DNA from 2 places in the Sulfitobacter sediminis genome. Region 2 is predicted to be linked to the other one. Evidence: riboswitches for the same ligand, from Rfam matches in the RefSeq annotation. Region 2 holds a riboswitch; the other holds the start of a gene.
What was found. Region 2 has a riboswitch for S-adenosylmethionine ahead of AB2B41_RS19645 (hypothetical protein). Riboswitches for the same ligand answer to the same signal wherever they lie in the genome.

Region 1 (4,765 bases), on a different contig from region 2:
GATACTGCTCTGCGGGTGACGGCCAACATGGCCGAGGGCCGCTTCGGCAAGAAGCTGTCGGTGGCCGAGATCAAGGAATTGATGGCCGACGAGATCACCCGGATCATGGACCCGGTCGCCCGCCCCTTGCCGCTCTACCCGAAAAAGCCGCAGGTGGTGCTGGTGGTGGGCGTGAACGGCTCGGGCAAGACCACGACCATCGGCAAGCTCGCGAGCCAGTTCCGCGCGGCGGGCAAGAAGGTGGTGATCGCCGCCGGTGACACCTTCCGCGCGGCGGCGGTGGAGCAACTGCAGGTCTGGGGCGACCGCGCGGGCGTGCCGGTGCTGACAGCGCCACAGGGGAGCGACCCGGCCAGCCTTGCCTTCGACGCGATGGGCAAGGCGCAGGCCGACGGGGCGGACCTGTTGCTGATCGACACGGCGGGGCGGCTGCAGAACCGCTCGGACCTGATGGAGGAACTGGCCAAGATCGTGCGCGTGATCCGCAAGAAGGACGAAAGTGCGCCGCACAATACGCTTCTGGTGCTCGACGCCACGACAGGTCAGAACGCGCTCAATCAGGTCAAGGTATTTCAGGAGATCTCGGATGTCTCCGGCCTTGTCATGACCAAGCTTGACGGCACCGCCAAGGGCGGTGTGCTGGTGGCGTTGGCCGACAAGTTCGGCCTGCCCATCCACGCCATCGGCGTGGGGGAGCAGATCGACGATCTGCAGCCCTTCGATCCGCAGGAATTCGCGGATGCGCTGGTGGGATACGAACGCTGAGGTGACTGCTTTCCGAATCCTGCTGGCGTCGCGCCGGTGACCGACTGGCTTCTCTCCATCGAAGGGACCGAAGCGGGGCACCGGCTCGCCCTCGTGCTGGCGCTCCTTGCGGCCTTTCTGCACGCGGTCTTTGGCGCCATGCAGAAGGGGCGGCACGACCCCTGGCTCACGCGCGGGGCCATTGACATCTCATACGGCGTCATGGCCGCGCCCTTTGCCTTCTTCGTGGTGCCCTGGCCCGAGCCACATATGTGGCTGATCTTCGCAGGCGCTTTCGTCATTCACACGGTCTACAAGGTCCTGCAGGCCTGGGCCTATACCAAGGGCGCCTATACGGTCGTCTACCCGGTGGTGCGCGGCACCGGTCCGCTATTCGCGGTGATCGGGGCCTACCTGATCTTCAACGAGACCTTCACGGGCACCCAATGGCTGGGCGTTGCCGTCCTGCTTTCGGGTATTTTCGGCCTTGCGGTCTACAACATGATCTTCCTCGTCTCGGAGCGCGACACGCTGAATCTTGCCCTCGCCCTGGCGGTGCTGACCGGGCTTTTCGTGGCGCTCTACACCACCTACGACGCCTACGGCATCCGCGCCACGGCGGACCCTTTCACCTTCCTTGCATGGTTCTTCATGATCGACGGCATCGTCATGCCGCTTGTCGCGCTGCACCGCTGGCGCGGGATGATCGACCCGCCCGCCTTTGGCCCTTTGATGACGCGCGGGGTGATCGGCGGGCTGATCGCATTTATGAGCTTCGGCTCCATCATGATGGCCACGCGCCTCGACAAGGTGGGCGAGGCGGCGGTGCTGCGCGAGACCTCGACGGTCTTTGCCGCTGCCATCGGCTGGCTATTCTTGAAAGAAACCGTGGGTCCCCGCCGCTTGGCGCTCATGGCATTGATCGCGGCGGGCGCTGTGATAGTTGAGGTGGGCGGATGAAGGAGCGCACGATGGACAAGCCTGACAGCGACAGCGGCAAAGAGATCAACCCGATCCTAAAGCAGGTTCTGGAACTGGGCCCGCCCATCGTGTTCTTCCTGATCTACCTGCGCATCCGCGATGATGTCTTTACCTTTGGCGGGACCGAATACAGCGGCTTTATCGTGGCGACGCTGATCTTCGTGCCGATCCTTCTGGTGGCGATGGGCATGCTGTGGTGGCAGACGGGCAAGCTGAGCCGGATGCAGATATTTACCGCCTTCATGGTGATCTTCTTCGGTGGGCTGACCGCGTGGTTCAACGACGAGCGGTTCTTCAAGATGAAGACCACCATCGTCTACGCCTTCTTTGCGGTGATCCTTGGCATCGGTCTGCTGCGCCGCCAAAGCTACCTGGCTTACGTCATGGGCGAGATGATCCCGATGAGACACGAAGGCTGGATGCTGCTGACCCGGCGGCTGACCCTGTTCTTCCTCGCACTTGCGGTGGCGAACGAGGTGGTCTGGCGCACCATGTCCACCGATGCCTGGGTCAAGATCGAGACCTTTGGTTTCCCGATCCTGATGTTCCTGTTCCTCTGGACGCAGATCGTGGCGCTGGAGAAGTATACCGAAACGGAAGACGGGGAGAGCTGAACGGATTTTTTGAAAAGTCCGGACCGATTTCTTTGAAGAAATCGGCGCAACGGAGATGTAGGGCCTGAAATTTCCTACTTAAGCGTTAATTCAGCACAAAGCACTGACATCAAAAGAAAAGCGTTCATTGTCCCCGCGGGGACGAACCCTTAGCCGAGCCGCGCAAGGCGCTGCTGCAATTCCGGATCCTCCGCAAACCCTGGCCGCTTCTCAGCCATCAGGGCGCGACCGCGCAGAACCCCGTCCCGCGCCCACATTGCCTCCAGCCAGCGCGCCATATTTGGCTTGTCCTCCAGCGTCTGCTGCTGCCCTTCCCACAATGACGCCCAGCCCCAGATCGCGAAATCCGCGATCGAGACGAAATCCCCCGCCACGTATTCGTTCTGCGCTAATTGCCGGTCGAGCACGCCGTAAAGCCGTGCGGTCTCGTTCCGGTAGCGGTCCTTGGCGTAGGGGATGTCCTCTTTGGCGAACTTCAGGAAATGATGCGCCTGACCGGCCATGGGGCCGAGGCCGCCCATCTGCCACATCAGCCATTGATCCACAGCGACACGCTCGCGCTCGGTCCGGCCGCAGAACTGACCGGTCTTGCGGGCGAGGTACTGCAGGATCGCCCCGCTCTCGAAGATCGAGATCGGGGCGCCGTCCGGGCCTTCGGGGTCCACGATGGCGGGCATGCGGTTGTTGGGCGCGATCTTGAGGAAGTCGGGGTCGAACTGGTCGCCCTTGCCGATGTTGACCGCATGCGTGGTGTAGGGCAGGCCCATTTCCTCCAGCGCGACGGAGATTTTCCAGCCGTTGGGCGTGGGCCAATAAAATAGATCAATGGGAGCATTCATGGGCGGTTCCTTTCAGTTGACCCATGATGGCGCAAATGGACGCGATGCCAAGGTGCCGGATTGACGAAAGCGCAGGACAGGCGTAATCCATCGGGCGTGGTGATTTGTTACCGGATTGCGGGCCACGTTAAACAATCTGCTAAAAGGTCAGGATGAAAGACCCCTTTCGCTTGACCGCGTCTGGGGTTTTTTGTTGCCCGGCCTGCGCGCCGGGGGAAAAGGATGAACGACATGAGCAAGGACTGGAACAAGGCCACCAAGGCGGTGCACGCAGGCATTCGCCGCAGCCAGTATGGCGAGGTTTCCGAGGCGATCTTCATGACGCAGGGCTTTGTCTATGAGACCGCCGAACAGGCCGAGGCCCGGTTCGAAAAAGCGGGTCCGGACGAGTTCATCTATGCCCGCTACGGCAACCCCACGGTCGCGATGTTCGAGGAGCGCATCGCCGCGCTGGAAGGCACCGAGGACGCCTTTGCCACGGCGTCGGGCATGGCGGCGGTCAACGGGGCGCTGATGTCGGTCCTGAAGGCGGGCGATCACCTTGTCTCGTCCCGCGCGCTGTTTGGCTCCTGTCTCTATATCGCCGAGGAAATCCTGCCCCGCTTCGGCGTCGAGGTGACCTTCGTCGATGGCAGTGATCTGAACCAGTGGGAGGCCGCGATCCGGCCTAATACCAAGGCGGTGTTCTTTGAGTCGCTCTCGAACCCGACACTGGAACTGGTGGACGTGGAAGGGGTGGCGCAACTGGCCCATGCGCAGGGCGCGCTGGTCATCTGCGACAACGTCTTTGCCACGCCGGTCTATTCCAAGGCGGCAGAGCAGGGCGTGGACCTTGTGATCTATTCCACTACCAAGCACATCGACGGGCAGGGCAGGGCGCTGGGCGGCGTGATCCTCGGCTCGCGTGAGATGATCCGCAAGACGATCGAGCCTTACATGAAACACACCGGCGGCTCCATGAGCCCCTTCAACGCCTGGATCATGCTCAAGGGGCTTGAGACGATGAACCTGCGGGTACGCGCCCAGACCGAGACGGCGGCGAAACTGGCCGAGGCGCTGCAGGGACATGAGAAGCTGAGCCGCGTCATCTATCCCGGGCTGGAGAGCCATCCGCAGCACGATCTGGCGCAGCGGCAGATGGGGGCAGGCGGTACCATGCTGGCCATCGAGGTGAAAGGCGGCAAGGAGGCGGCGTATAAGTTTCTGAATGCCTGTGAGGTGGGGATCATCTCCAACAACCTCGGGGACGCCAAGACGATCCTGACGCCTCCTGCCTTCACGACCCACCAGCGGCTGCCGCACGACCAGAAGGATGCACTGGGCATCACGCCGGGATTGGTGCGTATTTCCGTGGGGTTGGAGGACGCTCACGATCTTTTGAGCGACTTCATGCAGGCGCTTTCCCACTGAAAATGTCGGTTTTGCAGGCGCTTGCTGCGACAAAATGGGGCTATATGATATCTTAATTGGGAATCCTGAAATGGCACCCTAACTAAGTGTCGCACACCGATAAGGGGAGCCTTACCCATGAATGCGATCACTTCCGTCAAGAAAGCACCGGAGCGTTCCGAGGCCCGAGACGCCCTT
Region 2 (4,765 bases):
GATAAAATCTGCGAGAATTTCCAGAGGGCTTTCGAGAGTCGCCGAGTAAAGTTGGTCGAACCCGTCTGCAACTCGCTTGAGACGGGCCGCGTCTGGATCGAATCTAAGGATCTTGAAGGCGAGCGCTCCGCCACCGCGAAGATAGAGCCGCTCGAGGCGTATGTTGCCGGAGCGCTCCCTGGCGTCCCAATGTATCAGCGAAGATGTGTACGGGAAAAAATGCGCTCTCGACCACTTCGGTTCTTTCGTTCCATTGGGGATTTCAAGTTGCAAGCAGCGGAGAAGTTCTCGCAGGGTCTCTTCAGCGGAATTGTCGTCGAGCAGTACATCATGCCGTCGTTGATCATCTTTGAAGCTGCTATCCCAGACCAGCCGCCTCCCGAAATCGTGCGATCGGCGAATGATTTGCACAGTGTCTGATGATGGGAGCCTATTTCCGCCTTGTCCGCAGAAGATAAAGTTCAGAAGCTCAAGTCCCGGGTAGTGTCCGGCGGCATCGAAATCGAGGACGCCTCCGAACAGTTCGCGAGAAACTTCTGGACCTTTTCGGACAGTTTGATTGATTTCGTCCTGCATTTTCAAATCTATCCCTTGATCAGGCCCCGGCGCCGACCTGAATGGTGGTTCCATCGATTGAGATCGTGCTCGATAGGCCGTCTCTAATCAGATTGATCTGGTCGGAGCTTGCCTGTGCGGACTGCGCAATCCGGCCCAGAAAACTGGCGACACGTCGAATATCGTGCTCGTAGAATTTGGTCGGAACGTGGCCAGCAGCCGCTCGGAGAATGCAATCGAACGTCATCAAATCCATTAGCAGATCGTGAGCGTCGTCCTGTTTGTCGATGACCCGCAGGACCACGTGGCGGTCAATCCAGTCCACGCTCGACTTGACGTGATGCGGGACGTCCTCGCTATTTCCCCACTTTTCTGAAAGTCTGAGTAGGTCAACGTTTGCCGGTTTTATCCTGGCAGCCAGTATTGCCGTTCCGGACATGGAACGCCCAAATGCTGGATCGACGAGGTGGAGTATTGGCGTCTGTTGTGAAAACTGAAGACCCTGAATGTGGTGCAAACCGGCGATCACCTTTCTTTTCAAAAGGGTCCGTTCCGCGTTGTCCAACTGGTCATGGACAATTGCCAAGAAGTCAGCGCCATAGGGAAAGCCAAGGTGTGCCATATCGAGTTCTTGTCTGCCGATCCCGTCGACATATGCCCGGCGCCTGAGAGCCCTTACGACTTGCGAGACATTTTCAGCTTCATCAGCACGCTGCTTCTTGTTGCGGGGGTCTCCAATAATCTCGTCAATACCGTCCGCAGCATCGATGAAATCTTCATCTGAAGTTGGCGGTGCCGGAAACTGCAGATCCAGTTGCCCGTGTTTGAAAATCTCCTGTTCATTGACAATACGCTCGTCAATTTCGCGGATAGCGCGCCGTCCGGGATCGAGTTTCGGAAGCTGCTGCATAAGCGGCAGACGGTTCAGCTGCTCTTTCGAAAGCGTGTCGGGGGCCTCAAAGGCGAGATTGTAGAATGCGTAGGCCTGCTGCCAGCACTTCTTTCGGCCGCGTCTCATCCTGTGGACGTCCTCGCACTTCAAGCCCCCTGTCAGAAGATATGCAAATGCCATGAGCATGTCGCGGATGGTTATGACGTAGCCAATTCGCTCCAGCGTGGCGAACAGGAGTCGCAGCTTTGTCTTTCTCGTAGCGGCCGCAACCTCGTCGACGCGCTCTGAAAGCATTTCTCTGTTGCGGTTGATTGGGCAAGCTTCTCGAGCGTCACATTCGCCACAGCTTCTCCACCTCGTACCAGAAGTCCAGTCACGGATCGCGCGGTCTCCAAGCGAGAGACCGTCTTCGTCGGCTGCAGTGGACTGGTGATTGAGATTGACGATATGAACGCGCCCATCCTGGCTGGCCTTGCCATTTTCGAAGGACGCCTCGAAGCTATTCAGAAGCTGCGCACAATAGTGCCCGGCCTGGTCCGAGGCAAGAACGGCGCGAAATCTTCCCTCATTTGCGCAGATGATGGTTACAGCCTCGTCACTGTTGGACTCCTCGACCAGGTTCGCCGCGATCTCCGGTGAGAACTCTGAAAAGTCCTTAAAGATGCGTAGCCCGAGATTTGCTGAAACACCCTCCTTCGCGTAGATAACTTGCCTGCCATCGCACGCCTCGTTGATCAGCTTTCTCGCTTCCTCTTCGCCATACCCTAGGAAGCTCTCGATGATCCTCCGGCACAGGTGCGTTTTCCCGTGACCTGCATCGCCGGTTAGGACGATTACATGCGCGCCAGTATTGGCAGCTTCGAGAACATAGTTATATGCGACAGTATCTAGGTTGAGAGTGTCACCAGCTACCTGATATTCTTCATAAATCTGGTCGTGGGACGGATCGAATGGTAGGAATCTTGCCATCCGATAAACGTGAGGATTCTTCATTTCCGACATATAGCTGCTCTCTACACCGCAACACCTCTTCGGATGTTCGGATGGAATTTCTATTTTGAAGAGTAGCAATGTGGCAAGCGAATGCAATATTTGCGGAATTCATGGGTCGCCCTAAGAAGCCCATCGATTGCTTTAGGATTCGCTCTCAGTTTGCTGATAGCGCCTCCGACGCGGGATGACCTCGGCTTTGAACAGACCGTTGATAGTCTCGGCCAAGCAACCAAACCGATCCCCTACCCCCAAGAGTAACAAAGGTTGCGGCCTTGAACGTATATTGCTTCGCGTTTATATCCATAGCTGCATCAAGAGTGGGACAAGTGTCCCCACCAACCTGCCCAACCCGGCAAGGTGGTAGCCCGAAAGGGGATGCGGCCAGATCGGCAACGAAAGGGTTGGCCCCATCCACAAGCTATTGCCCTGCCGGTCCCTTAGAAGGAGACCGTCATGATCACGCGTAGAAAATTCATTGTCACAACGGCAGCAACGGCATCCAGCCCGTTTGCTGCAGAGGCATCTGCTGAACAAAGTGAGTGCCTTCCCCTGAAAGCACTGCCAAGGGTCCGCACCGTCTTCGCAAAACGAGCCGATGAAGGTCGGCTAGTTCTGTTTAGCGACGGACCGGAAACACCGCAGAAGCTGATCAGGTCAGACGTTCTCGAGCGAGCTTTCGGACCGGGGACAGACCTCCTGCTACAGCAGCGGGACCATTGGCGGATGATCGATGAGGGGTGGTTTGCAGAAGATGAACTTTTCGAACCCACTTGTATCGAAGATCCCGCCTTTCAGACTTGGCATGCTAACTACAGGCCTGAAACCGAAGCCCATGATTTTCTCTACGATCTGTTTCGGGACGAGATTGCGGGGCCGTTTGGCGCCCGGATTCCCGATCTGGGCCTTGAGCTTGGTGAACATCCGACAACACCGCGCTACGCAACCGCCAAGCTCGACGGTGAGTGGTGCATTCCGCTCATTACTTCTGCAGTAGCGGCCCGGACAACCTGGCTCGCAATTGACACCAACATCGCGCCCTGAGATGCGACCCGACCAGCGAGGCCCAAAGCCAAATGTATGATATCATTCCCGACATTCACGGTCAGGCAACAAAGCTGAAAGCCGCATTGCGCGATCTCGGCTACTCCGAGAAAAACGGTGCCTGGCGCCACAGCGACCCCAGGCGTCATGTCATCTATCTTGGGGACTTTATCGACCGTGGCCCGGACAACCGCGAAGTGATCCATATTGTGCGGGGTATGATCGAAGCCGGCACCGCCTTCGCAGTCATGGGTAACCATGAACTGAACGCGATACATTTTCACACCGCTGATGAAACCGGTCCGCTCAGAGCACACTCTGAAAAAAATATCGCTCAGCATGCATCCTTTCTGAAAGAGTTCCCTTTGGGATCACCTGAGGCCAGCGAAGCCATCGCCTGGATGAAAGAACTTCCTCTCTATCTTGAGTTTGACGGTTTCCGTGCGGTTCATGCCTGCTGGGACGAAGCCGGTATCGGACAGTTGAAACAACAAACGACGAGAGGAGTCTTGTCTGAGGGACAACTGGTCAGGGCTGCAGCCAAAGAAGATGTGTTGTTCGAACTGGTCGAGACGGCTCTCAAGGGCCCAGAACTTCAGCTGCCCGACGGTTACTTTTTTGTCGACAAAGGTGATCACCACCGAACGGAGGTACGTCGGAAATGGTGGGACAGTAACGTGACTTCATGGCGTGACGTAGCAATCTCAGTTCCGAAACCTGAGCAACTCCCTGATCAGAAACTACCCGACAGAATAATTACCTCGGCTTATCCAAGCGATGCTCCACCCGTCTTTTTCGGACACTACTGGATGCAAGGTAATCCCGTGCTTCAGGCGAAAAATGCACTTTGCCTCGACTATTCGGCAGGACTTGATGGACCACTTGTTTCATATGAAGCCCGCCCGGGCCAAAATACTTTGTCGCTCGAGTGGCTGCGGGTCCACCAATAACAGCAACACTAAATCTCCCATCAGGTGCGCTGATCTTTAATCGTGCTACTGGCAATCCGGATCATCTGAAACCAGAATGAGCGCACATGTTTGCTTTCTACGACTTTGAAACCACAGGAACCTCGCCCGCATTCGATCAGCCCCTGCAGTTTGCGGCGCTCCTGGTTGACGACGACTTGCGTGAGGTGGATCGCCGCAACCTGCGCTGTCGTCTGGAGCCTCACATCCTGCCCGCTCCTATGGCCTTGGCGATAACCGGCGTGACACCCGAACTTCTTATGGATGCCTCGCTGGACACATGGTTCGGGTTTTCCCAGGCGGTTGCCAAAACGAT

Region 1: another riboswitch for S-adenosylmethionine. It lies ahead of metZ (O-succinylhomoserine sulfhydrylase); the one in region 2 lies ahead of AB2B41_RS19645 (hypothetical protein).

Annotation. Positions count from the first base shown of each region.
Region 1 is NZ_JBFNXX010000003.1:172,936-177,700, forward strand. It holds gene ftsY (signal recognition particle-docking protein FtsY) at 1-765, shown strand, start outside; gene AB2B41_RS05345 (EamA family transporter) at 802-1,704, shown strand; gene AB2B41_RS05350 (inner membrane-spanning protein YciB) at 1,716-2,339, shown strand; gene AB2B41_RS05355 (glutathione S-transferase N-terminal domain-containing protein) at 2,489-3,178, opposite strand; SAM riboswitch at 3,265-3,341, shown strand; gene metZ (O-succinylhomoserine sulfhydrylase) at 3,410-4,588, shown strand; gene folE2 (GTP cyclohydrolase FolE2) at 4,706-4,765, shown strand, end outside.
Region 2 is NZ_JBFNXX010000022.1:21,606-26,370, reverse strand. It holds gene AB2B41_RS19655 (hypothetical protein) at 1-576, opposite strand, end outside; gene AB2B41_RS19650 (hypothetical protein) at 596-2,449, opposite strand; SAM-I-IV-variant riboswitch at 2,744-2,847, shown strand; gene AB2B41_RS19645 (hypothetical protein) at 2,894-3,481, shown strand; gene AB2B41_RS19640 (metallophosphoesterase) at 3,514-4,431, shown strand; gene AB2B41_RS19635 (exonuclease domain-containing protein) at 4,518-4,765, shown strand, end outside.